One region of the Vibrio alfacsensis genome, then DNA from elsewhere that is predicted to be linked to it. Evidence: riboswitches for the same ligand, from Rfam matches in the RefSeq annotation. Region 1 holds a riboswitch; the other holds the start of a gene.
The links. Region 1 has a riboswitch for thiamine pyrophosphate ahead of thiD (bifunctional hydroxymethylpyrimidine kinase/phosphomethylpyrimidine kinase). Riboswitches for the same ligand answer to the same signal wherever they lie in the genome.
Positions count from the first base shown of each region.

Region 1 (6,840 bases):
AGAGACAGTTCGATCTTTTCGTCAACCGAGGTGGTATCCTCTTGTGCAATCTCAGCAACATCGGTCGTGATTTGGCTGTTCACACAGCTAATGGCCTGATGTTCATCTTGCTTGGAAAAGCGAGCGCTTTGCAGTGCATTGGTCAGCATCAAATCTAAGCTTGGTTGCTCTAACGACTCAGAATAGCTCGTTGCAACGCGCGCATCTTTCACAACACGAACACCCAGAACTTGGCTTGAGCTTACTTTGTACTCATCCAGCTTTCCTTGGTTCGCTTTCAAAGAAAAGCTGCTGTTGCGGTTTACAATGACGTCCGCTTCTGCCCCTTGGCGTTTTGCTTCTGATAGGACGTAATCAACCGCAGTAAGAAGTTGTTGTTCTTGGCTCATTAGTTACCGCCTCCTACCAGAATGTTATCGACTTTCAGCGTTGGCTGACCGACTGTTGTTGGTACTGAACCACTTACTGAACCACACATGCCCGGCGCAAGCGCCATGTCTTTGCCGACCATGCTGATTTCTTTCAACACTTTTGGACCCGTGCTGATCAGCGTTGCTGTTTTCAGAGGCTTGGTGATTTTGCCATTTTCAATGAGATAAGCTTCACGAACAGCAAAGTTAAACTCACCCGTACCCGGTTGAACCGAGCCACCGCCCATCTTCTTCGCATAGATACCACGTTCGATGCCTGCCAGCATGTCATCAAGTGCATGCTCGCCCTCTTCGATAAAGGTGTTACGCATGCGCGATGTTGGTGCGAACTTGTAGTTTTGACGACGACCAGAACCCGTAGGCTCATAACCTGTCTTCATGCCACCCATTTTATCGACCATGAAGCTGGTTAGCTTACCGTCTTTGATCAATTGAGTGCGCTGAGTCTTCATGCCTTCATCATCAATGTGAATCGAGCCCCATTCGTTGGTCATGGTGCCATCATCGACTGCATTCACTGCGGTGTGAGCAACCATTTCGCCCATCTTGTCGTGGAAGACTGATGCTTTCTTCGCAACCGAAGTGGTTTCTAGCAAGTGACCACACGCTTCATGGAAGATAACACCGCCAAAACCGTTACCAATTACCACTGGCATTTCACCCGATGGACACGCATCCGCACCAAGTTTTACTAACGCTTGCTGCGCGATAGTTTGACCTAGCTCTTTCGCATCCAGCTGTTCACTGAACTCCCAACCAGCAAGAGCGCCAGGACCTTCCATACCAGAAGACTGCTCATTACCTTTTTGCGCGACAGTGTTACCAGCAACTCGGATGTAGTGGCGAGTATCATCAACGTGTAGACCTTCTGAGTTGAAGATAGACACTTGCTGTTCGCGCTGAAGCACGCTGCCAATGAACTGGCTGATATGTTCACTCTCTGCGCGTGCGGCTTGGTCAACTTGCAATAAGAAAGCAATTTTAGAATCTAGGTTAGCGTCTTTGCCAAGTGGCATACGACAACCATGTTGAATTGGGTAGCGGTTCAGATTGAGAGAACCTGCTGACACGATTTGCTCACGCTTGTCTTTTGCTGCAAGCAGTGAGGTTACGCGTTTAAGCTCGGCTTCATCGGTGCTGTTGGTGTAACCGTAAAGCACTTTATGACCGAAGAAGAGACGAATACCGATACCAAAATCGATACCCGAGTTCACCTTGTCCACCTCACCAGATGCGATCTGGACAGTGTTGGTTTGATGGTGTTCAACGAATAGCTCAGCGAAATCAGCCCCTAAAAAGAGGGCATGATCGATCACCGCTTTCGCTGTTACAGAATTAAGCATGAAATCTCCTTGCTCGTTGATCGTCCTAGCCTTCCCCACCTCTGAGTTAGACTCTGTTTATAACAGTCACAACCTAAATTGGATGACTCAAAAGCATATTGGCAACGCGTTAAATGTTAACACTTTTTTAACCTTGTTTTATGCTAATCCTTGCTAAATCAAACAACGATTCGTTACGTATTATGTCGAACTATCAATGATAAATGGAGTCTTTCTCTACCACTTTCAATGCAAAACATCATTTGTTCCAAGAACTTTCCAGTCAATTTTTAATTAACAGAGATAAAAATACTCAATACCGATATCAAACAGAGTTGGACTTCTCAAAATTTATCGATTGTTTGATTCAAACGAAAAAATCCGTACATCTACTATTCGTGAACTGCTATTATCCTAGCGAAATAGTCGGGGAGCCAATGCAGTAATTGTGTTGGCTGAGATCGAAATAGAGACCCGTTGAACCTGATTCAGTTAGTACTGACGTAGGGAACTATCATTACTTTGCCACTAGCCGATCTTGAACATCCATCAGTTTAGCTAGCCTCAACGGATCCGATCACCGATCTTCCCTTGCGATAGCCAAAGTCAGTTCCTATACGTCTTTTAATAGGAGCGACCATGGCGCAGCAATCAAACCAAGAACAACCATCAGCAGAGTCGAAAACACAAACGACAGTATCGTCAACCACCCCGATTGTATTGACGATCGCAGGGTCGGACAGTGGCGGCGGCGCAGGCATTCAAGCAGACATCAAAGCCATATCCGCAACCGGAAGCTTTGCCTGTTCGGTGATTACTGCTATTACCTCGCAAAATACGCAGGGTGTTTCCGCTATTTTCCCGATACCTTTAGAGCATGTTGAAAGCCAGCTCGATTCCGTTTTTACCGACCTCAACATTGTCGCAGTTAAAGTTGGCATGCTGGCGGATTCGAGCATCATTAAAGTTGTTGCCAACAAGATTAAGCAGTATCAGCCCAAGCACCTTGTCATTGATCCTGTAATGGTCGCCACCAGCGGCGATTTGTTATTGGAACAGTCTGCCATCAGCACATTGAAAGAAGCACTGATTCCGCTCGCTGACATCATTACTCCAAATTTACCAGAGGGTGCAGCGCTTACGGGTAAGGCGGTTCCTCAATCAGAGTCTGAGATGAATGACATGATTGCCGACTTACGCGCTCTCGGTGCAAAAGCGGTACTGTTAAAAGGCGGGCATTTAGAAAAAGATGAAAACAGTAACGATCTCTTGATCCTGCAAGACAGTGCTGAACTCATCAGTGCGAAACGATTCCCAACCAAAAACACACACGGTACTGGCTGCACGCTTTCATCCGCTATCGCCTCTTACCTTGGCCAAGAGAACAGTCTAAATAGAGCCGTACATTTGGGTAAAGAATACATCACCCAAGCTATTGCTCATGCCGATGAGTTAGATGTCGGTCAAGGTCACGGCCCTGTGCATCATTTCTTTGCTGGTCCAAACTTTGGCAAAAACAATAATGCGCGTTAGAACTCTGGGCCTTCAACTTTCGGACGCTGGCCTACAATACAAAGACAGCCTGACCCCCACGCTAGCAAGGTTGAGCATGAACATCCCTGCGAACAAATGGACAGTCTTACTTGGTCGCAGTGGTTGTGGTAAAACGACGATCCTGCGCTATCTCGCGGGTCTGCTGGATGACAAGGTTGATTGGTATGGAGAGCTGACCACCACGGATGGCATCGCCTTGCGCGATCGCATTGCCTACATGGCGCAGCAAGACCTGTTACTGCCATGGTTGAACGTGTTAGACAACGTCTGCCTAAGTTCACGATTTTCTCATTCAACAAGGCCTCATGGGTCCGAACAAAACAAGCAACGTGCGCTGACCTTATTAAAACAAGTTGGATTGACAGAATACGCAAACACCAAACCCGATCAACTGTCTGGCGGCATGAGACAGCGTGTCGCTCTCGCCCGAACTCTCATGCAAGACAAGCCCTTAGTTCTCATGGATGAACCTTTCTCGGCGCTCGATGCCGTGACTCGTCATAAACTGCAAACCTTATCTGCCGAATTACTAAAAGATAAGACCGTGGTATTGATCACTCATGATCCCCAAGAAGCGGTGCGACTAGCTCACCAACTCTATGTATTGCAGGGTACGCCTGCGCAAGCTCTTCACCTTGTTGTTCCAAACTCAAAGCCACCGAGAGTGCTCGACGGTGAATGTGCTGCATTACAACAAGCCATATTGGATCAATTGGAGAAAGACTATGAGTGACATGACTCAGTACAACTCCATTTCAACGAAAATAGATAAAAAGGAGCGAGTGACTCATCCGGCACTTCGCTTGGTAATCAGCACGACGGTCATCTTGGGCTTGTGGCAACTGGCTGTTGTCGTATTCGACATGCCAAGTTTCATCTTACCCTCGCCAATTGAAGTTCTGGACAGATTAGTGACTCGTTATGACGTATTGCTCAAACATACTTGGGTTACGGCTCAAGAGATCTTGTTTGGTCTGGTGCTTGGATTATCAATGGGCTTGTTCTTCGCATTACAAATGCTGATGTTCGAACCGCTCAAACGTTGGCTCCTGCCCATTCTGATTGCCAGCCAAGCAATACCGGTATTTGCGATCGCGCCTGTGCTCATGCTTTGGCTAGGTTATGGCATCGCATCAAAAGTGGTGATGGCGGCGATCATCATCTTTTTCCCCGTCACGACATGTTGTTATGACGGTCTTCGGAATACACCAACCGGTTATCTCGATCTTGCTAAAACTATGGGAGCGTCGAAATGGCAATTGCTGCGCCATATCCAGTTGCCTGCCGCTCTACCTACACTGGCATCCGGGATTCGTGTCGCCGTGGTTATTGCACCAATTGGTGCCGTGGTGGGTGAATGGGTTGGTTCAAGTGAGGGTTTAGGCTATCTGATGTTACAAGCCAACGCTCGCATGATCATTGATGAAATGTTTGCGGCGCTGTTTATCCTCGCCGTGTTGTCAATCGCACTCTACTTCATCACCGATAAATTATTGAAAAAAGCCATCCCTTGGGAAAACAAGTAATTACAGAAAATAGTCAAAGTAAATAGGGAAAGAAAAGGAAGAACCCCGTGAATAAAAACAAACTTATGAGCGCTGCTGCTCTGCTCGCTTCAGTGGTATCAACCAACGTACTTGGTGCCGAAAAAGAGATGACGCTAATGCTGGATTGGTTCGTCAACCCAAACCATGGTCCTATCGTGATCGCCAAAGAGCGTGGTTACTTCAAAGAGCAAGGTTTGAAAGTCAACATTCAAGAGCCCGCAGACCCAAGCACACCACCTAAGTTGGTCGCGGCAGGTAAAGTCGACATGGCGATTTCTTACCAACCAAGCCTGACAATTGATGTCGCGGCTGGCTTGCCATTAATCCGCTCTGCGACTCTGATTGCTACGCCACTCAACACGCTGATGGTGCTGGATAACGGTAAGAACGAAAACCTTGGTGGCTTAAAAGGTAAGAAGATCGGTATTGCGATCGCAGGTAACGAAGAAGCGACAATCGGCACCATGCTTGCGCAAGAAAACGTGAAGTTTTCTGACGTGCAAATCATCAATATAGGTTGGGCGCTGTCATCATCTCTCGCATCTGGCAAAGTAGATGCGATTTGGGGTGGTCTACGTAACTTCGAAACCAACCAACTTGCGCTAGAGGGTTACAAAGCCAAAGCTTTCTTCCCAGAGGAGCACGGCGTGCCAGCGTATGACGAGTTGGTCTTCGTAGCCAATGCAAAAACCTACGACAAAGAAGCCATCAAGGCATTCAACAAAGCACTAGAGCAAGCAACCACTTACATTGTTAACCATCCAAAAGCGTCGTGGAAAGAGTTCGTGGCTTATTCACCAGACACCCTCAACAACGAACTTAACCAACGCGCTTGGAACGACACGCTAACTCGTTTCGCTCTTCGTCCATCCGCAGTAGATCTGAAACGCTACGATGATTATGCCGAATTCATGTATTCACAAAACATCATCGAAACACTGCCAAAAGCAAAAGATTACGTACCGAACTTTGACTAGTCCTACTGACCTTAGGCTCAAAGCCTAAGGTCTATTGATAACGAGATACCTATAATGACATACCAAGATTTGATCGACGCTTGCCGCCAAGATTGGCAAGAATACACCGAGCATGCTTTCGTGCAGCAATTGGCGCAAGGCACTCTGGCTCAACCTTGTTTTCTGCATTACCTAAAGCAGGATTTTCTGTTCCTAAAACAGTACGCTCGAGCTTACGCATTAGCAATCTACAAAGCGCGTACTTTGGATGATATGCGCCGCGCTCTCCCAAGCGTACATGCATTGCTCGATTCTGAAATCGCCCACCACGTGACTTACTGTGAGCAATGGGGATTAACTGAATTTGACTTAGAAAACGAGCCAGAAGATTTCGGGACAGTAGCTTATACCCGCTACGTATTGGATGCTGGCATGACGGGCGATCTTGTTGATCTATACGCGGCACTGGCACCGTGCTCTATCGGTTATGCCGTAATCGGTAAGATGCTGATTGAAGACGAAAACACGGTAATCGAAGGTAACCCATACGCAAGTTGGATTAACCTCTACGGTGGTGAAGAGTTCCAATCTGGTGTCGCAAAAGGTGCAGAACACTTTAATCAGTTATTGGCGAAAATCGATATCAACAGCCAGCGCGGTCAAAACCTGATTCAGGTATTCAAAACTGCAACGCGTATGGAAGTGGCATTCTGGCAACAAGGTCTGAACGCTCAGCAAGATTAATTGGAGAGTCTCATGTTAATTGAACAAATCACCCAAGCATTAACGGCAGTACGCCAGCAAAAGCCATTGGTTGTCAACATCACTAACTACGTGGTGATGAACAACACGGCAAACGCCCTATTGGCTATCGGTGCTTCCCCAATCATGGCGCACTCCAAACAAGAAATGGCAGAGATGATGTCGTTCGCTGGTTCACTGGTTATCAATATCGGTACCCTAGATAGCGTTTGGACACCGCGTATGAGTTATGCCGTAGAGCAAGCCAATGCCAATGGCAAAATCGTTG
Region 1 is NZ_AP024166.1:75,065-81,904, reverse strand. Features, by position in the region: gene VA249_RS15060 (TldD/PmbA family protein) at 1-389, opposite strand, end outside; gene VA249_RS15055 (TldD/PmbA family protein) at 389-1,774, opposite strand; TPP riboswitch at 2,171-2,280, shown strand; gene thiD (bifunctional hydroxymethylpyrimidine kinase/phosphomethylpyrimidine kinase) at 2,393-3,286, shown strand; gene VA249_RS15045 (ABC transporter ATP-binding protein) at 3,276-4,040, shown strand; partial or broken gene VA249_RS15040 (ABC transporter permease) at 4,099-4,833, shown strand; gene VA249_RS15035 (ABC transporter substrate-binding protein) at 4,881-5,831, shown strand; gene tenA (thiaminase II) at 5,886-6,554, shown strand; gene thiM (hydroxyethylthiazole kinase) at 6,567-6,840, shown strand, end outside.

Region 2 (6,840 bases), on a different replicon from region 1:
GCAAGGTTAACCATCTAGGGGAGCCGTAGGGAAACCGAGTCTTAACTGGGCGTTCAGTCTCTGGATATAGACCCGAAACCAGGTGATCTAGCCATGGGCAGGTTGAAGATTGAGTAACATCAATTGGAGGACCGAACCGACTAATGTTGAAAAATTAGCGGATGACTTGTGGCTAGGGGTGAAAGGCCAATCAAACCTGGAGATAGCTGGTTCTCCCCGAAAGCTATTTAGGTAGCGCCTCGGACGAATACTACTGGGGGTAGAGCACTGTTAAGGCTAGGGGGTCATCCCGACTTACCAACCCTTTGCAAACTCCGAATACCAGTAAGTACTATCCGGGAGACACACGGCGGGTGCTAACGTCCGTCGTGGAGAGGGAAACAACCCAGACCGCCAGCTAAGGTCCCAAATTATTACTAAGTGGGAAACGATGTGGGAAGGCTCAGACAGCCAGGATGTTGGCTTAGAAGCAGCCATCATTTAAAGAAAGCGTAATAGCTCACTGGTCGAGTCGGCCTGCGCGGAAGATGTAACGGGGCTAAGTAATAAACCGAAGCTGCGGCAATGAAGTTTACTTCATTGGGTAGGGGAGCGTTCTGTAAGCCGTTGAAGGTGTGTTGTAAAGCATGCTGGAGGTATCAGAAGTGCGAATGCTGACATGAGTAACGATAAAGGGGGTGAAAAACCTCCTCGCCGGAAGACCAAGGGTTCCTGTCCAACGTTAATCGGGGCAGGGTAAGTCGACCCCTAAGGCGAGGCCGAAAGGCGTAGTCGATGGGAAACGGGTTAATATTCCCGTACTTCTTACAATTGCGATGGGGGGACGGAGAAGGCTAGGTGGGCCTGGCGACGGTTGTCCAGGTTCAAGTGCGTAGGCTTAAGAGTTAGGTAAATCCGGCTCTTTCTAAGGCTGAGACACGACGTCGAGCTACTACGGTAGTGAAGTCATTGATGCCATGCTTCCAGGAAAAGCCTCTAAGCTTCAGATTGTAAGGAATCGTACCCCAAACCGACACAGGTGGTCGGGTAGAGAATACCAAGGCGCTTGAGAGAACTCGGGTGAAGGAACTAGGCAAAATGGTACCGTAACTTCGGGAGAAGGTACGCTCTTGATGGTGAAGTCCCTTGCGGATGGAGCTGACGAGAGTCGCAGATACCAGGTGGCTGCAACTGTTTATTAAAAACACAGCACTGTGCAAAATCGTAAGATGACGTATACGGTGTGACGCCTGCCCGGTGCCGGAAGGTTAATTGATGGGGTTAGACTTCGGTCGAAGCTCTTGATCGAAGCCCCGGTAAACGGCGGCCGTAACTATAACGGTCCTAAGGTAGCGAAATTCCTTGTCGGGTAAGTTCCGACCTGCACGAATGGCGTAATGATGGCCACGCTGTCTCCACCCGAGACTCAGTGAAATTGAAATCGCTGTGAAGATGCAGTGTACCCGCGGCTAGACGGAAAGACCCCGTGAACCTTTACTACAGCTTGGCACTGAACATTGACCCTACATGTGTAGGATAGGTGGGAGGCTTTGAAGCAGGTACGCTAGTATCTGTGGAGCCGTCCTTGAAATACCACCCTTGTAGTGTTGATGTTCTAACGTCGACCCCTTATCGGGGTTGCGGACAGTGCCTGGTGGGTAGTTTGACTGGGGCGGTCTCCTCCCAAAGAGTAACGGAGGAGCACGAAGGTGGGCTAATCACGGTTGGACATCGTGAGGTTAGTGCAATGGCATAAGCCCGCTTGACTGCGAGAATGACAATTCGAGCAGGTGCGAAAGCAGGTCATAGTGATCCGGTGGTTCTGAATGGAAGGGCCATCGCTCAACGGATAAAAGGTACTCCGGGGATAACAGGCTGATACCGCCCAAGAGTTCATATCGACGGCGGTGTTTGGCACCTCGATGTCGGCTCATCACATCCTGGGGCTGAAGTCGGTCCCAAGGGTATGGCTGTTCGCCATTTAAAGTGGTACGCGAGCTGGGTTTAGAACGTCGTGAGACAGTTCGGTCCCTATCTGCCGTGGGCGTTGGAGAATTGAAAGGGGCTGCTCCTAGTACGAGAGGACCGGAGTGGACGAACCTCTGGTGTTCGGGTTGTGTCGCCAGACGCATTGCCCGGTAGCTAAGTTCGGAATCGATAACCGCTGAAAGCATCTAAGCGGGAAGCGAGCCTTGAGATGAGTTCTCCCTGATACTTTAAGTATCCTAAAGGGTTGTCGGAGACTACGACGTTGATAGGTCAGGTGTGTAAGTGCTGTGAGGCATTGAGCTAACTGATACTAATTGCCCGTGAGGCTTAACCATACAACACCCAAAGGGTTTTGATGGACTCAAAGCAAGAACAAGACTTGATTGTGTAGAGAACACAAAAACAGCTTTCCAAACTTTTTGTTTTCCCTTTTTTCGAAAAAGCGAAAGTAAAAAGACAGAATTTGCTTGGCGACCATAGCATTTTGGACCCACCTGATTTCCATTCCGAACTCAGAAGTGAAACGAAATAGCGCCGATGGTAGTGTGGGGTTTCCCCATGTGAGAGTAGGACATCGCCAGGCTTTAATTTTAAGGTAAACGCGTTGAACGGCGATTACCGGATAGAGAGAAATCTCCGTCACCGTGTGGAGCGGTAGTTCAGTTGGTTAGAATACCGGCCTGTCACGCCGGGGGTCGCGGGTTCGAGTCCCGTCCGCTCCGCCATTTATTCAGACGAAGCCCTAGCAGAAATGCTGGGGCTTTTTCGTATATGCATAAACTTGGTCTTCGACCAACGAGTCCCGCTTGAACGCAAGCCCGGCCGCCCCGCCATTTATTCAGACAAAGCCCTAGTAGCAATGCTAGGGTTTTGTCGTATATTCTATATTTCTCTAGTACTCCTAAAAATAAGTAATCATAGTGCTAACAGAAATCAGTAGCTTAAAATTTTCTCTTCTGTTAGCCTCATATGAGCTTGTGTTCACTTTTCTCGTTAACACATTTGTTGAAACGGTGTTTATTTGCCCTACGTGACACCTGTAACTTTTAAAATATACCCAAATTCCGAGTGAGGGCGTTTGCTAAATTCTAAGATTTCATCGTCACTATAGCCTCAGATTTGATTACAATGTCGCCATTAACTTTTCTGGGGGAACTATGGGACAACTATCCATTTTGGGGTTTATTGCATTAGGTGGCGCATTTGGTGCATGTTCTCGTTACTTAATTTCTGAACTTTGTGTGATGCTACTTGGTCGTGGCTTTCCGTACGGTACCCTCACTGTGAACGTGGTTGGTTCATTTATTATGGGGCTGCTGATTGCGGCGTTTGAAAGTGAGATACTTGCAACTGATCCTTGGCGCCAAATCATTGGATTAGGCTTTCTTGGTGCACTAACAACATTCTCCACGTTCTCGATGGATAATGTTCTTTTGATGCAACAAGGCGCTTTCTTCAAAATGGGTCTGAACGTTTTATTGAATGTTGTACTAAGCATCTCAGCTGCATGGATTGGCTTTCAGTTATTGATGCGTAGTTAGTCAAATTTTGAACAACTCGGCTTGGTTTAACCAAGCCGTTTTTATATACTGATTTCACTTGTCGGAGTGCCATAAGGCTGAGACCGTTAATTCGGGATCCGTTGAACCTGATCAGATTAGAATCTGCGAAGGGAACAAGAGAAGATATCTACACCAGAGTTCTATCTGGTCGACCTATCAAATAGTCGAATGTTGTTATAGACGAAGAGCATCCGCTCAACTTGTCCTCAATTCGATTCCTCTTGTCGCATCTATCCGCCAAGCATTTTTATCCCAATACTTTTTATCTAAGCATAACAAAGCAAGGAAAAATGCTATGTCGAGTCGCAAGCAAGCGAGACTGGAAGCAAAACAGTTCATTGATACACTCTCGGTACAACCGTACCCAAATTCAAGAAAAGTCTACGTAGAGGGTTCACGTCCTGATATTCGTGTGCCAATGCGTGAAATATCACTCGCTGATAGCCTTATTGGGGGCACAAAAGAAGCGCCTATTTTCGAGCCTAATGAGCCAGTACGCGTTTACGATACCTCGGGTGTATACACAGATCAAAATCACACCATAGACATTTACAATGGCTTACCTAAGCTGAGAGAAGAGTGGATTGAAGAGCGTGCCGATACTGAGCTACTTGATGAAGTAAGCTCGGTATACACCAAAGAGCGCCTAGAAGATGAAACGCTAGACGATCTTCGTTACGGAAATTTACCACGTATTCGACGTGCCAAAGATGGGCAGTGCGTGACTCAATTGCACTATGCTCGCCAAGGTATAATCACCCCAGAAATGGAATACATCGCCCTACGTGAAAATATGGGGCGTGCTCAATACCGCGATGAAGTGCTGAATCAACAACATCCGGGTCAAAGCTTCGGAGCGAATCTTCCAAAAGACATTACCGCCGAGTTTGTGCGTAAAGAAGTCGCCGAAGGTCGCGCTATTATCCCTTCTAATATCAACCACCCAGAATCCGAACCAATGATCATTGGACGTAACTTTTTGGTCAAAGTGAACGCCAACATTGGTAACTCATCGGTCACTTCTTCGATTGAAGAAGAAGTAGAGAAGTTAGTATGGGCAACGCGCTGGGGTGGAGATACCGTTATGGATCTCTCTACTGGACGTAATATTCACGAAACTCGCGAGTGGATTCTACGTAACAGTCCGGTTCCGATAGGTACCGTACCAATGTATCAAGCGCTTGAGAAAGTGAATGGTGTTGCTGAAAACCTTAACTGGGAAGTGATGCGTGATACCCTGATCGAGCAAGCAGAGCAGGGCGTTGACTACTTCACTATCCATGCCGGTTTACTACTTCGTTATGTGCCAATGACTGCAAAACGCGTTACTGGCATTGTCTCTCGTGGTGGTTCTATCATCGCGAAATGGTGTTTAGCGCATCACCAAGAAAGCTTCTTATATACTCACTTCCGAGAGATCTGTGAAATCTGTGCTAAGTATGATGTGGCACTTTCTCTCGGTGATGGTCTGCGTCCTGGCTCGGTTGCCGATGCTAACGACGAAGCGCAATTTGCAGAGCTTCGTACTCTTGGAGAATTGACCAAGATAGCGTGGGAATACGACGTACAGGTGATTATCGAAGGTCCTGGTCATGTTCCAATGCATATGATCAAAGAGAACATGGAAGAGCAGCTAGAGCACTGCCATGAAGCTCCTTTCTACACCCTTGGTCCATTGACGACAGACGTCGCTCCTGGTTACGACCATATTACTTCAGGCATCGGCGCTGCCATGATTGGTTGGTATGGCTGTGCGATGCTTTGCTACGTAACTCCTAAAGAGCATCTTGGTTTACCAAACAAAGAAGACGTGAAAGTAGGCATGATCACGTACAAGCTTGCTGCGCACGCCGCGGATTTGGCTAAGGGACACCCTGGCGCTCAAGTTCGTGATAACGCACTTTCTAAAGCTCGCTTCGAGTTCCGTTGGGAAGACCAGTTTAACTTGTCACTCGACCCAGATACCGCACGCGCTTTCCATGATGAAACCTTGCCTCAAGAGTCTGGAAAAGTTGCTCACTTCTGCTCGATGTGCGGACCAAAGTTCTGCTCCATGAAGATTTCGCAAGAGGTACGAGAGTACGCGAAAGACACTGAGCAAGTTGCTGCGGACCAAGCTATATCGATCAAAATGCTGGATGATCCTCTTGAGGGGATGCGTCAGAAATCGCAAGAGTTTAGAGATACAGGTTCTGAGCTATACCACCCAGCAGCACATGCCGAGGTAAGTGACTAATGAGCAAAATCCTTATTCCGTCATCATTGATTGAACTGACAGGTTTAGTTCAGCAATGTTTGCTGTTGGCGAAAGAACAGGGTTTTAGCATCGAAGACATTGAGTTGGGTGTGAGCCCAACTCAATCTATTCAGCTTGTTCGCGACCAACAGACCACACGCATAACGGCAGATCTTATTGATGGTTATGACTCTGATCATGAGAGTTCATTTGTGCTCTATTACCGCTCTGCTTTATCGGTAGATGCGTGTGCTAAGCAACCGTCGAAAGCGATTTATATTGGCATTGCTGATACGCAGGTATCCGATGAAAAGGAGAAAGTGCTTCAGCTTGATATCTGGCGTCACCCAATTAACAACGAAGTGAGAGCGCTTTCCGTTAAGTCCAAATTCAACGCAATGTTCGATCCCGAACATCACCTTGCTTGGACAGTAACGCTGACAGTACTCGATTTTCCTATCGAAGATGCGTTAACACTTGCTCGAGGAATGCTAACTCAACAAGCGAATGTTTCACGTGAAACACTGTTGAATGACAACCTTGACGAGGGAAGATCTACTCAGTGGGCTGACCAATTCTATGATTTCCCCACGCCTGTACTGGAGGATAACCGACTAGGTATTCAAGTTGGTTGGTCTGCACAATGCGAGAGCGTTAGCTTTCCAACTCTAACTAAGCAAAGTCTAGGGCTCTATCCAGTCGTTGATGATGTTGCGTGGATTGAGCGTCTACTGCCACTAGGCATCAACACTATTCAACTGCGAATCAAGAACCCACAACAAGCCGATTTAGAACAACAGATCATTCGAGCAATTGAGCTAGGTCGTCAGTATCAAGCACAAGTGTTCATCAATGACTATTGGCAGTTGGCAATCAAGCATGCTGCTTATGGCATTCACCTAGGACAAGAAGACATAGAAGAATCGAATTTGGCTCAGTTAACTAAAGCCGGCATTCGTCTTGGTCTTTCTACGCATGGTTATTATGAACTACTGCGCATCGTACAAATTCATCCTAGCTACATCGCGCTAGGGCATATTTTCCCAACCACCACAAAACAGATGCCATCGAAAC
Region 2 is NZ_AP024165.1:3,103,532-3,110,371, reverse strand. Features, by position in the region: rRNA gene VA249_RS14370 (23S ribosomal RNA) at 1-2,303, shown strand, start outside; rRNA gene rrf (5S ribosomal RNA) at 2,435-2,551, shown strand; tRNA gene VA249_RS14360 (tRNA-Asp) at 2,617-2,693, shown strand; gene crcB (fluoride efflux transporter CrcB) at 3,126-3,509, shown strand; TPP riboswitch at 3,562-3,660, shown strand; gene thiC (phosphomethylpyrimidine synthase ThiC) at 3,826-5,766, shown strand; gene VA249_RS14345 (thiamine phosphate synthase) at 5,766-6,840, shown strand, end outside.
Region 2: linked by a shared signal. The riboswitch ahead of thiC (phosphomethylpyrimidine synthase ThiC) and the one ahead of thiD (bifunctional hydroxymethylpyrimidine kinase/phosphomethylpyrimidine kinase) in region 1 are both predicted to bind thiamine pyrophosphate.